Linked DNA regions of Thermochromatium tepidum ATCC 43061. The protein of the gene in region 1 interacts with the protein of each later gene in a pairwise test. Links are inferred from orthologs where the notes say so. Each region holds a gene or a part of one and is shown on either strand. Other genes may lie near its edges.

The links. Proteins that work in one complex are often made in the same cells at the same time.
Region 2: the proteins of dnaE (region 1) and dnaQ interact in binary tests that used the Escherichia coli proteins (3 or more experiments, as listed by UniProt). The link is inferred for Thermochromatium tepidum ATCC 43061 from one-to-one orthologs.

What each region holds. Positions count from the first base shown.
Region 1 is NZ_CP039268.1:1,030,620-1,039,610, reverse strand. The notes cover bases 4,825-8,991. They hold dnaE (DNA polymerase III subunit alpha), read right to left. Parts: upstream 8,643-8,991; coding sequence 5,025-8,642; downstream 4,825-5,024. Other genes in these bases: E6P07_RS04820 (hypothetical protein), read right to left, coding at 4,825-4,916. Outside these bases: glk (glucokinase), read right to left, coding at 1-474; E6P07_RS04830 (sulfur globule protein CV3), read right to left, coding at 669-992; polA (DNA polymerase I), read left to right, coding at 1,508-4,213; more of E6P07_RS04820, read right to left, coding at 4,416-4,824. UniProt on the Escherichia coli protein: DNA polymerase III is a complex, multichain enzyme responsible for most of the replicative synthesis in bacteria. This DNA polymerase also exhibits 3' to 5' exonuclease activity. The alpha chain is the DNA polymerase catalytic subunit.
Region 2 is NZ_CP039268.1:2,676,289-2,682,692, forward strand. Bases 831-3,637 are described here. They hold dnaQ (DNA polymerase III subunit epsilon), read right to left. Parts: upstream 2,692-3,637; coding sequence 1,969-2,691; downstream 831-1,968. Other genes in these bases: pyrG (CTP synthase), read right to left, coding at 831-935; fnr (fumarate/nitrate reduction transcriptional regulator Fnr), read left to right, coding at 1,201-1,968; rnhA (ribonuclease HI), read right to left, coding at 2,693-3,133; E6P07_RS12420 (class I SAM-dependent methyltransferase), read right to left, coding at 3,126-3,637. In the rest of the region: more of pyrG, read right to left, coding at 1-830; more of E6P07_RS12420, read right to left, coding at 3,638-3,887; E6P07_RS12425 (transglycosylase SLT domain-containing protein), read left to right, coding at 4,070-5,497; E6P07_RS12430 (extracellular catalytic domain type 1 short-chain-length polyhydroxyalkanoate depolymerase), read right to left, coding at 5,676-6,404. UniProt on the Escherichia coli protein: DNA polymerase III is a complex, multichain enzyme responsible for most of the replicative synthesis in bacteria. The epsilon subunit contain the editing function and is a proofreading 3'-5' exonuclease.

The sequences.
Region 1 (8,991 bases):
ACCTTCGGTGGCAAAGGCATGATGACGCAGCCCGTCCCAGAACAGCCCGGCCTGTCCGAGTCCGGTTCCGGCGGCGACCACGCAGGCATTGCCCTGACTGTGCGGATCGCCGGGATGGAGTTCGGCCAGATCGTCTGCGCCAAGGATGGGCACACCCCAAGCGACCGCCTCCAGGTCGTTGATCAGTTCCACACAGGTCAGGTCAAGGCCCTGCTCCAGGGACTCGGCATCCAGCACCCAGGGCAGATTGGTCGTTTCGCAGCGCTGGTCGTGCACGGGACCGGCGACGGCGAAGACCGCGAACCGGCAGTGGACGCCCGTCTCGAGCAGGTAACGCTGGACGATCTGATCGAGCGAGCCAAAGGAGGCGCTTGGATAGCGTCGGGTCTCGCTGAGTCGCACGGATCCGCCATCCGTCTCGGCCAGACCAAGGGCCGTCTTCGTGCCACCAATGTCACCTACCAACAAGCGCATATCCGGATCTCCAGTCACCTGGCGGCGAGCAAGCCGTCGCCCTCGGCGGGGATGAGGGCCGCCATCAGTGGGCGGAGATCATAGCAAGAGGCGCGCGTGACGGCGAAATTACCACCCGAGTGGGCGCCGCCCAGAACCCCGCCCGAACCCGGCAAGGGTACGGGCGGAAACACCAGAATCAAACGTCGAGCCGCTTATTGGCTCTTAGAGCTCTTGGTGCTTGGCTGGGTGGTGGCAGGATAGGCATAGCCCGGATAGGGGTAGTAGCCAGGATAGGCATAGACGGGGACGCCCCAATAGGGCACACCGTAGAAGGGCACACCGTAGGGATAGTAGCCACCATAGTAGGGATAGCCGTACCAGGGGCCACCCCAGGGGCCGTACCAGGGGTCGTACCAGGGGTCATCCCACCAGGGACCACCCCACCTGAAGGGGTTCCAACCCCAGAAGGCATTGGCAGGTAAGCTGGCGAGCGCGGAGGCTCCGGCCAGTGCCAAGGCCAGAAGGAGTCGCTTCATCGTCATCTTCAGATCCTCCACATTGAGAATACCGTTCCATCAGACTGCCTCATTCCTGCCCAAACAGGAACAACGCTGATGTCCTGCTTGACTGAGGACAGTTTCACTGCACCCTTGCAGGTGCAGCCAGAGCCGCCCTCATCCACAGGCTGACACGGCGGAACTCGCCGTAGGGCCGTTTAGGACGGCCAAGCCATACATACGCCAGAAATTTCTGGCCGCATTCATGTCCCGGTCTTAGGCTGCGCCACACCCCGGGCAGGGTCTATTGCCCTGTGGCGAGCGTCATGTCTTTCTACACCGCACCACAGACCGGGCAGGTCTTGCGGCGGGCAAACCAGAGATTCGCGACCACCACCCGCCCCGGCGCTTGGCCTTGTACTCCAAGGGGAAGCTGCGCAAGCCCCTTGACCTCGGGTACGACGGCATTCTAACGACGCTCGGCAAACCCATACAAGACGACTGTGCTACCGTTCAATCCCTTGATGAACGCCACTATCCCGAGCGCCTGCCCCATGTCCCAAGAGTATCCACTGCTCCTCGTCGATGCCTCTGGCTATCTGTTCCGGGCCTATCACGCACTGCCCAAGCTGACCAATTCGCGCGGCGAGCCGACCGGGGCCCTGGTCGGCGTGCTCAATATGCTGCGCAAGCTGATCGAGGATCAGCGGCCCGACTACATCGGTGTGGTCTTCGATGCCGGCGGTCGGGGGTTTCGGCATGAACGCTATCCAGACTATAAGGCCAATCGCCCGGCGCCGCCGGAGGATCTGCGCGCCCAGATCGAGCCGCTCCAGACGATCATCCGTGCCCTGGGGTTGCCGCTGCTGGTGGTCCCCGGGGTCGAGGCGGACGACGTGATCGGCACCCTGTCGACCCAGGCCGCGGCCCTGGGTCTGCCGACCCTGATCTCGACCGGGGACAAAGATCTGGCGCAGCTGGTCGATGAGCACGTCACCCTGGTCAATACCATGACCGGGACCTGGCTCGATCCGGCAGGGGTGCGCGAAAAGTTCGGTGTACCGCCCGAACGCATCGTCGATTATCTGGCCTTGATGGGCGATAGTGTGGACAACATCCCAGGCGTACCCGGGTGTGGGCCCAAGACGGCGGCCAAATGGCTCACCGATTACGGCGATCTCGATGGGGTCATCGCTCAGGCCGCCTCCATCAAGGGTAAGATCGGCGAGTCGTTGCGCACGGCACTCGACCAGTTGCCCCTGGCGCGCGAACTCCTGACCATCAAGCGCGATGTCGCCCTCGACTTCGGTCCGACCGATCTGCGACCGACCCCGCCAGACATTGCGACCCTGCGCGCCTGGTACGAACGTCTGGAACTGCGCCGTCTGTTGGCCACCCTCGATGGGATGGGGGTCGCAGGCGCACCGCCCACCCAGAGGCATCAGACCGGTCACGAACCCCAGTACGAGCTGGTCCTGACCGAGTCCGCCCTGGAGGCGTGGCTGGCGCGGCTGCGGACGGCCGAGCTCATCGCCCTGGACACCGAGACCACCGCGCTCGATGCCCGGCGGGCCGAGCTCGTCGGTATCTCGTTTGCGGTAGCACCCGGCCAGGCGGCCTATGTCCCGCTCGCCCATACCTATCCGGGCGCGCCCCAGCAGCTCGACCGCGACCTGGTCCTGGCGCGATTGAAACCGGTGCTGGAAGACCCCGACCGCCCCAAGGTCGGCCAAAACCTCAAGTACGACCTCACCGTGCTCGCCCGCTATGGGATCGAGCTGCACGGGATCGCCCACGACACCCTGATCGCGAGCTATGTGCTCGATAGCACCGCGCGCCACGATCTAGACTCGCTGGCCAAGCGCTTTCTCGGCCATGACACCATCCGTTTCAAGGACGTCGCCGGCACAGGCAGCAAACAGATCCGGTTCGATCAGGTCCCCCTAGAACAGGCCGGTCCCTATGCCGCCGAGGATGCCGAGGTCACACTCCGACTGCACCAGGTCTTGCAACCGCGCCTGACGGCGGTGCCCAAACTCGAACGGCTCTATCGCGAGATCGAGATGCCATTGGTGCCTGTGCTCGCGCGTCTGGAACGCGCCGGGGTGCTGATCGACGCCGAGCAGCTCGAATCCCAGAGCGCCGAACTGGCGCGCCGGATCCTCGAATTGGAGGAGACGGCCCAGCGGGTTGCGGGCCGGCGGTTCAATCTCGGCTCGCCCAAGCAGATCGCGGCGCTCTTGTTCGAGGAACTGGGGTTGCCGGTGGTCGCCAAGACGCCCAAGGGTGCCCCCTCGACCTCCGAGGAGGTGCTCGAACAGCTGGCCCAAGTCCACGAGCTGCCCCGGATCATCCTCGAACACCGCCTCCTCTCCAAGCTCAAATCGACCTATACCGACAAGCTACCACGCCTGATCGACCCCGCCACTGGGCGCATCCATACCTCTTATCATCAGACGGTCACGGCCACCGGACGGCTGTCGTCGAGCGATCCCAACCTCCAGAACATCCCGATCCGCACCGAGGAAGGACGACGCATCCGGCGTGCCTTCATCGCCGCACCCGGTCATCGTCTGCTCGCGGCCGACTATTCACAGATCGAGCTGCGGATCATGGCCCACCTCTCGGGCGATGCCCGTCTGCTCGCCGCCTTCGCCGCGGGTTTGGACATCCATCGTGCCACCGCCGCCGAGATCCTGGGTCTGGCGCCCGAGGCGGTGACCAGCGAGCAGCGCCGTTCGGCCAAGGCGATCAATTTCGGGCTCATCTATGGCATGTCGGCGTTCGGGCTCGCCCATCAGCTCGGGATCGAGCGTGCAGCGGCCCAGGCCTATGTCGAGCGCTATTTCGAGCGCTATCCCGGGGTGCGCGAGTTCATGGAACGCATCCGTCACCAGGCACGCGAATGTGGCTATGTCGAGACCCTGTTTGGTCGTCGCCTGCATCTGCCCGAGATTGGTCACAGCAACCAGACCCGCCGCGCCGCCGCTGAGCGGACCGCTATCAATGCACCCATGCAGGGTACGGCCGCCGACATCATCAAGCGTGCCATGATCGCAGTCGATGTCTGGATCGAGACGACAGGGGCGCCGGCCCGACTCATCCTCCAGGTCCATGACGAACTGGTGCTGGAGGTCGCCGAGACCGCACTTGAGGAGACCCGTGAGGCGGTGCGCGCGGCGATGGAGGGGGCCGCCGAGCTCGCCGTGCCCCTGGTGGTCGAGATCGGCAGCGGCGCCAACTGGGATGACGCCCACTGAGCTGGGAACCAAATCCGATTCCGATGGTCAGACAAAACGAGCGAAACGGGACCGGACATCTCCCCCCTGGATGACGGTCTCAACCCCGGCCCCCAGCCGGGGTTTACCCCCGAAGCCTCGACCCCGGACTTCGGGGGTCTTTGTTTGGTCGCTTCAAGGGGAAGCGAGCCTGCCCCAGCTGCTCCGGATCATCGCGCCGACCTCAGCGACAGGGCGTGAAGAAAGGATTGGCCATGGCCTCGCGACACTGAGCCCCGATGGACGATTCGGCCTGGATCTCGTCTTCCAAGGGCAAGGGCTCCTTGGACATTTCCAACAGCTCGCGCGCGAGTCGGCACGGCTCGCTGCCGGCACAGTCCGAACGCCCACCCTCGCCACAGACCCGGCTGACCAATTCCAGACAGGGGGCGGTATCCTGCTTTGGCTCGCGCGCTCGGTGCGGCGGTGCCTCGTTCCAGGTCTCCAGCATCTCAGGGTTCGGCACCGCAACGCCATCGCGGACGATGACGACTGAGCCATCGTCCAGACGATGCACGCCATCCCAAAGTGGCGTGCGTTGAGCGCCATCCAAGCGCCAGGCGCGGCGCGTGGCCGCATCCACCTCGACCCTGGAGCCGTCCGATAGGCGCGCACTCCAGTCGGCGGCCTGGGACTCCAGACTCAGGCCAAGCCAATACACCGACAAAATCCAAACAAACAACATTGAAGACCTCATGCCTTGATGCAGACCAGCTGTAAATTCAAGCGCGTTTAGGGAATGCGCCGGGAGACCTGGGTCGAGCCTGCCTGCGCGCAGATCGCTGATGGCCTTTCAGGACACCGCCCGCAATCGCGGTGCCGGCTGCAACTCGGGCATGGGCACTGGCTGGACGGGTTGCTCTGGTCGCTCATAAGAGACACGGACATTGCCGGCTCCCAACAGCCCACGCAACTGCTTGAGCAAGGCATCGGTCGGACGGACGCGCCAGGCGCTCCCCAGCTTAAGCTCGCCGACCGCACCGGGGCGACGGTAGATCAAGCGGATCGGCAGGCTTGTCTCGCGCGCCAGGTCGCGATGGGCAAGCAGGGTCGTGCGCAGTTCCTCGACCCGCTCCAGTCCGTGCGCATGGGCAGACGAATCGGACAGATCCAGTGTCAGGAGCAGGTGGTCGGCGGCGGTCGCGCGCGCCTCTTCGAGGGGGCGCACGCTGTCGGCGCGCAGCGACCAGGTATCGCGGAACTCGTCGAAGTTGAGCGTGCCCGTAAGGCTCAGGATCCGGTCGGCGACCAGCAGCTGACGCACCTGCTCATAGAGCTCAGAGAAGACCGTGGCCTCGATGCGTCCGGTGCGATCGTCGAGGAGCACCGAGCCCATACGTCCGCGCTGGGTCTTGCCGTGGCGCACACCGACCACCAGTCCGACGACGGTGTATTTTTCGCGACCTGACTGGGCGCTGCGCACAGGCAGGTCGCGGCGTCCGAGTTCGCGATCGGTCTCGAGCAAACGGGCGATGCGCACCGCGCCCATGGCCTTGAGCTCGTCTTCGTAGCGGTCGATCGGATGCCCGGTCAGATAGAGTCCAAGCGTCTCCTTCTCGCCCTGGAGACGCTGCTCATCCTCCCAGTCGGCGAGGATCTCAGAGGCGAGCTGCGGATCCGGCGCAGGCTGTCCACTGGGTTCGAGCAGGCCGAATAGATCGACCTGACCGGTGGCGCGGGTGTTGCGCGACTGCTCGGCGGCCTTGAGCGCCGGCGGCAGATGGTCCATGAGTGTGGCGCGGTTGGGTCCGAGTTCATCGAGCGCGCCGGCGCGGATCAGCGACTCCAGTACGCGGCGGTTGACCCGTTGCAGATCGATACGACCGCAGAAGTCCCAGAGGTCGCGGAAGGGTCCGCCGGCTCGACGCGCCTCTAGGATGGCCGCGATCGCCGACTCGCCCACGCCCTTGACCGCGCCCAGACCATAGACGATGGTCCTGTCATCGGCGACGCTGAAGCACTCGTCGGAACGATTGATGGCCGGTGGCTCGACCCGAAGCTTCATCATCCGGCATTCGTCGATCAGGGTGACGACCTTGTCGGTGTTGTCCATGTCCGCCGAGAGCACGGCCGCCATGAAGGCAGCCGGGTAGTGCGCCTTGAGCCAGAGGGTCTGGTAGCTGACCAGGGCATAGGCGGCACTATGGCTGCGGTTGAAGCCGTAACCAGAAAAATACTCCATCAAATCAAATATATGCGACGCAAGCTGGCCGTCGATCCCGCGTGCCCGCGCCCCCTGCTCGAAGGTCGCGCGCTGCTTGGCCATCTCCTCGGGCTTCTTCTTGCCCATGGCCCTTCGCAATAAGTCGGCACCACCCAGGGTATAGCCGCCCAACACCTGAGCGATCTGCATCACCTGCTCCTGATAGAGGATGATGCCATAGGTGGGCTTGAGGATCGGCTCCAGGTCCGGGTGCGGATAGGCAACCGGGGCGCGCCCATGCTTGCGTTCGATGAAGTCATCGACCATGCCCGATTGCAGCGGACCAGGCCGGAACAGCGCCACCAGCGCCGTGATGTCGTCGAAGCAGTCGGGCCTGAGCTTCTTGATCAGCTCCTTCATCCCGCGCGATTCGAGCTGAAACACCGCCGTCGTCTCGCAGCGTCTGAGCAGATCAAAGGCCTTGGGATCGCACGGGTCGATACACCCGAGGTCGAGCGGTGGCTCGCCCCGGGCGGCGCGCCCGGCATTGATGGTCTTGAGCGCCCAGTCGATGATGGTGAGGGTGCGCAGCCCCAAAAAGTCGAACTTGACCAGCCCGACCTGCTCGACGTCGTCCTTGTCGAACTGGGTGACCAGATTCGACCCACCCGGTTCGCAATAGAGCGGTACGAAATCGGTCAGCTTGGTCGGGGCGATCACCACGCCGCCGGCGTGCTTGCCGGCGTTGCGGGTCAGGCCCTCCAGCTTGCGCGCCAGGTCGAGGATGGTGCGCACCTCTTCGTCCTCCTCATAGGCGCGCCGGAGATCCTCGCTCTCCTTGAGTGCCTTTTCGAGGGTCATCCCCAGCTCGAAGGGCACCATCTTGGCGATCTTGTCGACGAAACCATAGGGATAACCCAGGACGCGCCCGACATCGCGCACCACCGCCTTGGCCGCCAGGGTGCCGAAGGTGATGATCTGCGACACCGCCTCGCGCCCGTATTTGCGCGTCACATAGTCGATGACCCGATCGCGCCCTTCCATGCAGAAGTCGATATCGAAGTCGGGCATGGACACGCGCTCTGGGTTCAGGAAGCGCTCAAACAGCAGGTCATGGGCGATCGGGTCGAGATCCGTGATCTTGAGCGCATAGGCGACCAGGGAACCGGCCCCAGAGCCACGCCCGGGCCCGACCGGGATGCCGTTGTCCTTGGCCCATTGGATGAAGTCGGCCACGATCAAGAAGTAGCCGGGGAAGCCCATCTGGATGATGACGGCGAGCTCGGTCTCGAGCCGTTCCTCATAGATCCGACGCCGCGCGGCATACTCGGGTGCGTTGCGATCGAGGATCCGCTCCAGACGCCGTTCCAACCCCAGACGCGACTGCTCGATGAAGAAGCTCTCCGTAGTCATGCCCTCGGGGACCGGGAACACCGGGAGAAAGGTCTTGCCGAGCTTCAGTTCCAGGTTGCAGCGCTTGGCGATCTCGACCGTGTTCTCCAGGGCCTCGGGCAGATCGGCGAACAGCTCGGCCATCTCGTCCGGGGTCCGCAGATACTGCTCTTCGCTGTAGTCGCGTGGGCGGCGCGGGTCGTCAAGGGTGCGGCCCTGATGGATGCAGACGCGCGCCTCATGGGCCTCGAAGTCTTCGGCGAGGAGGAAACGCACGTCATTGGTCGCCACCACGGGCACACCGCGCCGCAGCGCCAGGTCCACACTGGCCTCGATCAGCTCACCTTCCTGGGGGCGACCGGTGCGGATCAGCTCCAGGTAATAGCGGTCCTCGAACACCGACAGCCAGGCATCGAGGCGCTGCTCGGCCAGCTCGTCCCGACCCCTGAGCAAGGCCTCGGCCACGTCGCCGCGCGTCCCCCCCGAGAGCGCGATCAGGCCCTGATGCGCCTCCAGGATCCAGTCGCGTTCGACCTGGGCCAACCCCTGATGTTGACCCTCGATGAAGCTGCGCGAGACGAGCTGCATCAGGTTGTGATAGCCCGTCTCGTCCTGGACCAGCAGGACCAGTCGGTACGGGCGGTTGGCGTCCTCGGGGTTGCGCACCCAGAGATCGGCGCCGGCGATCGGCTTGACCCCGGACGCTATGGCCGCCTTGTAGAAGCGCACCAGCCCGAACAGATTGCACTGGTCGGTGACGGCGACCGCCGGCATCCCGGCCGCTGCGACCGCCTTGACCAGGGGCTTGAGACGCACCAGGCCATCGACCAGCGAATACTCGGAATGCAGATGCAGATGAACAAAGGTTGGGTCCACGGAAGTCCTGCACGACGGCTGAGAAGCGGGGCGACCCCAGAGCGAGGGGCGCTAGTCTAACGGTCCTGCCCCAGCCTTCCGAGCTGGAAAAATCCATCGAAATCGGGTTTGAGATAGGTACCAAACGTAGGGGCACGGAAAGCCTCGATGGATCCGTGACTTGCGTGGAAGATGTCGAAGGGAGGCATGTCGTTCATGCCACCATGATCGGCGACGCGAGGATCACGGCGATCGGTGGCGAACGCTCAGCGGGCGTTTGGGCACCTCGGCCATCAGGGTACCAGGGTGTCGGATAGCAAGCCCCACCGTTTAGGGAAACACTGAATCAATCGCGACTCCCCGAATCGCG
Region 2 (6,404 bases), 1.6 Mb from region 1 along the record:
GCCAGCGCCTCTGAGAGCGACTTGTAGGCCTCGGTCAGGTTCATGTACTTGCCCACCATGCCGATGCGCACCGACTGCTCGGGATGGTCGAAGCCGTCCAGCACCCGATCCCACTCCGAGAGATCGGCCTCGGGCACCTCGAGCCGGAACTGACGCACCACCAGGTCATCGAGGCCCTGGGCATGGAGCAGCCGCGGGATGCGGTAGATGTTGTCGGCGTCGATGGCCGAGATGACCGCCTTCTCCGAGACATTGGTAAAGAGCGCGATCTTGCGCCGCTCTTCGTCCGGCAGCAGCTTCTCGGCGCGGCACAGCAGGATGTCGGGCTGGATGCCGATCGAACGCAGTTCCTTGACCGAGTGCTGGGTCGGCTTGGTCTTGATCTCGCCGGCGGCGCGGAGGTAGGGCACCAGGGTTAGATGCATGAACAATGAGTTCTCCGGTCCCTCCTCGACCCGCATCTGACGGATCGCCTCCAGGAATGGCAGCGACTCGATGTCGCCCACGGTGCCACCGATCTCGACCATGGCGATGTCGGCACCCTCGGCGCCGCGGCGGATGCTGGCCTTGATCTCGTCGGTGATGTGCGGGATGACCTGCACCGTGCGGCCCAGATAGTCGCCGCGACGCTCCTTGCGGATCACGCTCTCGTAGATCTGACCGGTGGTGAAGTTGTTGTTACGCCCCATCCGGGTACGCAGGAAGCGCTCATAATGGCCCAGGTCCAGGTCGGTCTCGGCCCCGTCGTCGGTGACATAGACCTCGCCGTGCTGGAAGGGGCTCATGGTGCCCGGATCGACGTTGATGTAGGGATCGAGCTTGATCATGGTGACGCGCAGACCGCGCGCCTCGAGCAACGCCGCCAGCGAGGCCGAGGCAATGCCCTTACCCAGCGATGACACCACACCGCCGGTGATGAAGATGAACTTTGTCATAGTGAACGGGGGTCGAGGGGGGTCGAGTAAGCCCGAGGGTCGCGACTCGGATGGCGAGACAAGCTACCAAAATCGCTGCATTGGCTCAATGCGATTCAGCTTCGAGCTTTTGGCCTGGTTTGGCTGGAAACGCGAGGCTGGCGGCCTGATATCGGCACTTGAGTTTGAGAAGGGATCGGGTTAATAACACCGGATCATTGATCCAGATCAAAAACAAAACCCTATCGCCTGCAGCGGGCCAGGCCAAGGAGCGAGGGTAGAAACCTTGAATCAAAACACCGTGATCTCGATCGAATCCATCCGTGTCGCTTGTCGCCAGTGCACACTCTCCTCGCTCTGCCTACCCATGGGTCTGACACCCGAAGACGTCGAGCGGCTCGATGACATCGTCAAGCGCTCCCGTCCGCTGCATCGTGGCGACCTGTTGTTTCGCGAGGGCGACCACTTCCGTTCTCTGTACGTCGTCAAGACCGGCTCGCTCAAGACCTTTACCCCCGGCAGCGAGGGCGGCGAACAGGTGCTTGGTTTCCACCTGCCCGGCGAGCTCCTGGGGCTGGACGCCATCGACAAGGGCCAGCATGCCTGCTCGGCCCGTGCGCTCGAGACCTCGGCCATCTGTGAACTCCCCTTCGCGCGGCTGGAGGAGCTGACCGCGATCATCCCAAGCCTCCAGCACCAGATGTACCGCTTGCTCAGCAAGGAGATCGGCCAGGATACCGACCTGTTGCGCCTGCTCGGCAAGAAGAATGCCGAGGAGCGCTTGGCCGCCTTTCTGCTCAGCTTCTCGCAACGCCTGCACAGGCGTGGACTCTCGGCCACGGACTTCCATCTCAGCATGTCCAGACATGAGATCGGCAGCTATCTGGGGCTCGCCGTCGAGACCGTCAGCCGGCTCTTCACCCGCTTCCAGGACGAGGGTCTGGTGCGTGTCGAACGCAAGCATATCGAGCTGCTCGACCTCCGGGGATTGGAAGAGATCAGCGATGGTGCCGGCGCCGGGCGACGTCAACCGCAGCGCCGGCAGCAGACCTGATTATCCGAGCGCACCGAGCCAGACACAGCTGCCGCTCGCCTTTTGAATCTCCTTAAGCCGGGTCTGATGCGCCTCCAGCTCGCTCGGTGTCGCACGGACCACCCGCAGGCGCGGTCGCTCGACGTCAACGCGGCCTCGATACACCCCTCGCTTGTCATCGCCGATCCGCTCGCCACCCTCACCGTCGAGATACAACGCAACCTGCCCACCGGTCATCGCCAGATAGACGTCGGCCAGGATCTGGGCGTCGAGCAACGCACCGTGCAGGGTGCGGTGCGAGTTGTCGATCCCATAGCGTTTGCAGAGTGCATCAAGCCCATTGCGCTGGCCTGGATGGAGCCGACGCGCGAGCGTCAGGGTGTCGGTTAGGGTGCAGAGATCGGCGATCTGTGGGGCCTCACTGCCACGCCACAGGCTGAATTCGTAATCGAGGAAGCCGACATCGAAGGCGGCGTTGTGGATGATGAGCTCAGCCCCGCGCAGATATTCGATCAGCCGCTCGGCGATGTCGGCAAAACGCGGTTTGTCAGCCAGGAGGGCATTGCTGATGCCGTGCACGGTCTCGGCCTCGGCGTCGATCTGACGCTCGGGGTTGATGTATTCATGAAAGTTATGGCCGCTCGGGCGCCGGTCGATCAGTTCGACGCCGCCGATCTCGATGATCCGGTGACCCTCGCGTGGATCAAGACCCGTGGTTTCGGTATCCAGAACGATCTGACGCATTTCAGTATCCTCCCGTTGGAACACCCAGATTGGCGAGCCGGTCGGCGCGCTCGTTCTCGGGGTGCCCGGTGTGGCCCTTGACCCAGCGCCAGCTTACCTCGTGCTGGGCGAGCGCCTGGTCTAGACGCTCCCAGAGATCGCGATTCTTGACCGGACGGCGATCGGCAGTGCGCCAGCCATTACGCTTCCAGTGCGACAGCCACTCGGTGACCCCGCGCTTGACATAGGTTGAGTCCGTGGTAATGCGGATCCGGGCCGGATACCTGAGCGCCTCCAGCGCCATGATCACGGCCATCAGCTCCATTCGGTTGTTGGTGGTCTGGGGCTCGCCACCCAGTAGCTCCTTCTCGACCCCACCCCAGCGCAGCAACACGCCCCAGCCGCCGGGGCCGGGATTGCCCTTGCAGGCGCCGTCGGTGAAGGCCTCGACCCAATCAGGCATGCCCAGTCCCTCGAGTCGTGGGGCGGATGGCGCCGCCCGGCAGCAAGGCGCAACGACTGGTGCGATAGGGCTTGATCGGGGTTAGTGGCGCGACCCGCTTGACGGCGCGAATGGCATAGAGACCGCCAAATAGCGGCCAGAACCGGCGTCCGAGTGACTCGACGAAGCGACAGATCGCCCCGGCTGGAGTAACAAAGGGGACACAGAATAGGGCCCGCTCGCGCGTCTCGATCTCGAACCCATGCTCGGTCAGCCAGCGCTCGACCTGGATCGACGAACGCCAGCGTCCATTCCAGGGCCGTCGCCGACGGCTCGGCCACCAGAGACGTCCCAGCGCCCACAGACTCAGCGGATCAAACCCAAGAAGGATCAAGCGCCCCTCGGGGATGAGCACGCGCTCGACCTCGGCGAGGATCACACGCGGGCGATCCGAATACTCCAGGACATGCGCTAGGAGAACGACATCGATGCTGTCAGAGGCCAGGGGCAGGGCGCTCGGCTCACCGACGAGGCTCCATCCCTGTGCGGCCTCGGTCGGAGCCGTGCTGGGCAGCAATACGCGATGCCTGATCCGGCTCGTCGCCAAGGCCTCACTGAAATGCTCGCTCGCACCGATCTGTACCAGATAGTAGCCGAAGGTATTGGACAACAGACGTCGTAGACAGTCGTCCTCATACCTGGCTACCGCAGCACCGAGCGCCGTGCGATACCACGCCTGCAAGGGATCGGACTGGTCTGGTGGATCTCTGGTCATGCCTTTGGTCTCATCGGGACGACCATGGTAACCGCGATCATCGCCGCTTGTCCCGACCCCCCAAATCTCTACCAAGCGGATGTTCGTTGTGGAATTCAGAGCGGCCTTTGCGTATGATAACCATACAATTTTAATAATATTTCGCTTAATCAATAAGTTACGTTAATTTAGTCGGGGTTCCCATGCCAAAAGCCAAACCTCTGGGGCCGATGGCCTGCGCCTTATCGGCCCTCACCCTGCCCTTTTTCACTGGTTGCGCGGGTCAAGGCGACCTCGCCAAGCTGGATGGTTCCAGCGACCTGTATGCCGATGTGGTCTCGGCGCGTGAATATGGTTATGTCAGACCCGCCCGTGATGTCAGGCTGAGGGCCCGTTCGCAAGTCTTGGAGGGCGGACGGATCGGCCCAGGAGGGGATCTTTGGCAGCGCGTGCGCGCCGGGATGCGGCTCGATCTCCAGGCCAATGCCAGCATCGATGCCGCGCTCGAACGCTTCCGCCGCAATCCGCGCTATCTGGAACGACTCTCGCAGCGCGCTTCGCCCTATCTATCGATCATCGTCGCCGAGATCGAGCGCCGCGGTCTCCCGATGGAGCTGGCCTTGCTGCCGCAGATCGAAAGCCGCTACGACCCGGCGGCTACCTCCCCCAAGTCTGCCGCCGGCATCTGGCAGTTCATCCCCTCGACCGCGCGCGAAATGGGCCTACGTCTAGATGAGGGGACCGACGAGCGGCGCGACGTGATTGCCTCGACCCGCGCCGCACTGGACTATCTAGAACAGCTCAACAAGCGTTTCGAGGGCGACTGGGAACTGACCCTGGCCGCCTACAACTGTGGCCCGGGTTGTGTATCCTCGGCCATTGAGGCCAACCGCCTTGCGGGCAAGCCCACCGATTTTTGGTCGCTGAACCTGCCGAACGAGACCCAGCAGTATGTGCCGCAGATCCTGGCCGCCGCCAAGCTGGTCGCTGATTCGCGTCGCTACGGCCAGTATCTGCCTGCCATCCCGGATCGCATCGGCATCGACGTGATCCGTTCTAACCAGCCGATGGATCTGGTCAAGGTCGCTATGGACAACGGCGTCAAGCTCGACGAGCTCAAGCGACTGAATCCGGATCTCAAGATCGGGCGCTGGTCACGCCCAACAGTGGCTGAGCTGAACGTACCCCAGGGTCAGGGAGCACGCATCAGCGCCAGCTCACCGGGGATCCAGCTCGATGCTCAGCCTCTCCCCGTGGTCGTCAGCCGCGCTCCACAGGCTCGGATGCCTCTGACGGACACCGACGCCTACAGAGGCCCACGCACCCATACCGTCAGGAGCGGCGAGACACTGGCCGCCGTTGCACGGCGTCATGGCCTGGATCTCAAGACCTTGGCCGAGGCCAATGGTCTCTCCGAGCATGATCCGCTGCTTCCGGGCCAGACGCTCGAAATACCGACCCGTCAGAAGCAGACCCTCATCACGCATCGCGTCCAGCCTGGCGAGTCGCTTACCGGATTGGCGCGCCGCTATCGTGTCTCAATCGAAGAGATTCGGCGCTGGAACCAGCTCGCCGACAATACGCTCAAGAGCGGCACCTCTGTGCGTATTTACAAGAGGGAAGAGGGATAGTTCCTTAAGGAAACGCTGATTGATTCCATTCGTGGCAACACCTTCTCACGTAACCCATTGATTTTTTGGAACGACTTCAGCCGCGATTGAGAGACACGCGATTTATTCAGCGTTTCCTTAAGTAAACGGATCAGGATTTGGGATCCTCGACGGATCGGGTCGCCTTGGCGACCCGACCTCAAACTGCCGGCGCCAGGCTCAGAAAGAAACGCAACATTTCACCTGAGGCATCCGGCCCCTTGGGTTCGGCGAAGGATCCAGCCGGATCGCCGCCGAACCAGCCGTGTCCGCCACGCTCTACCATCCAGAGTTCGGCGCGGATGGATTCGGCGGCGTTCAGATAGCAGGTGCGGGTGTAGTCCAGACCGCCCGCCGATCGCCCCCTCTCGCGTGTGACGCGCGGCTTGTCAGCCTCGGCCAACGCCTGCTCGATGATCAAGGGCGCATTGACCGGATTGACCCTAGGATCCGCGTCGCCCTGAAACACAATCACCGGTACCCCGCCCAGCCTCGGGATCCGCGTCCGGAGGCCGCCAAGGGCTGATGGTCCCTGATGCATGAGCGTCAGCGCCGAGACCTGATCCTGGGCCAGTCCATACGGCAAACCGGAATGCACACCGACGGCGGCGAAGAACGCCGGGTAGATCGCGGCGAGCACCAAAGCCATGGCACCACCCGCCGAGAATCCGGCGACATACAGCCGACAGGGATCGGCACCATGCCGGACGGCGATATCTGCGGTCAGTGCGGCGAGCAGCGCGGCCTCACCATCATCGGAACGCCGATGCTCGGGCAAAAACCAGTTCCAGCAGCCGGCGGCATTGGCTGTGCGTGACTGGATTGGGTAGAGGACGCTGAAACCCAGCGTGTCGGCGAGCCAGTTGAAGCGGGTTAGACGCGCAATGTC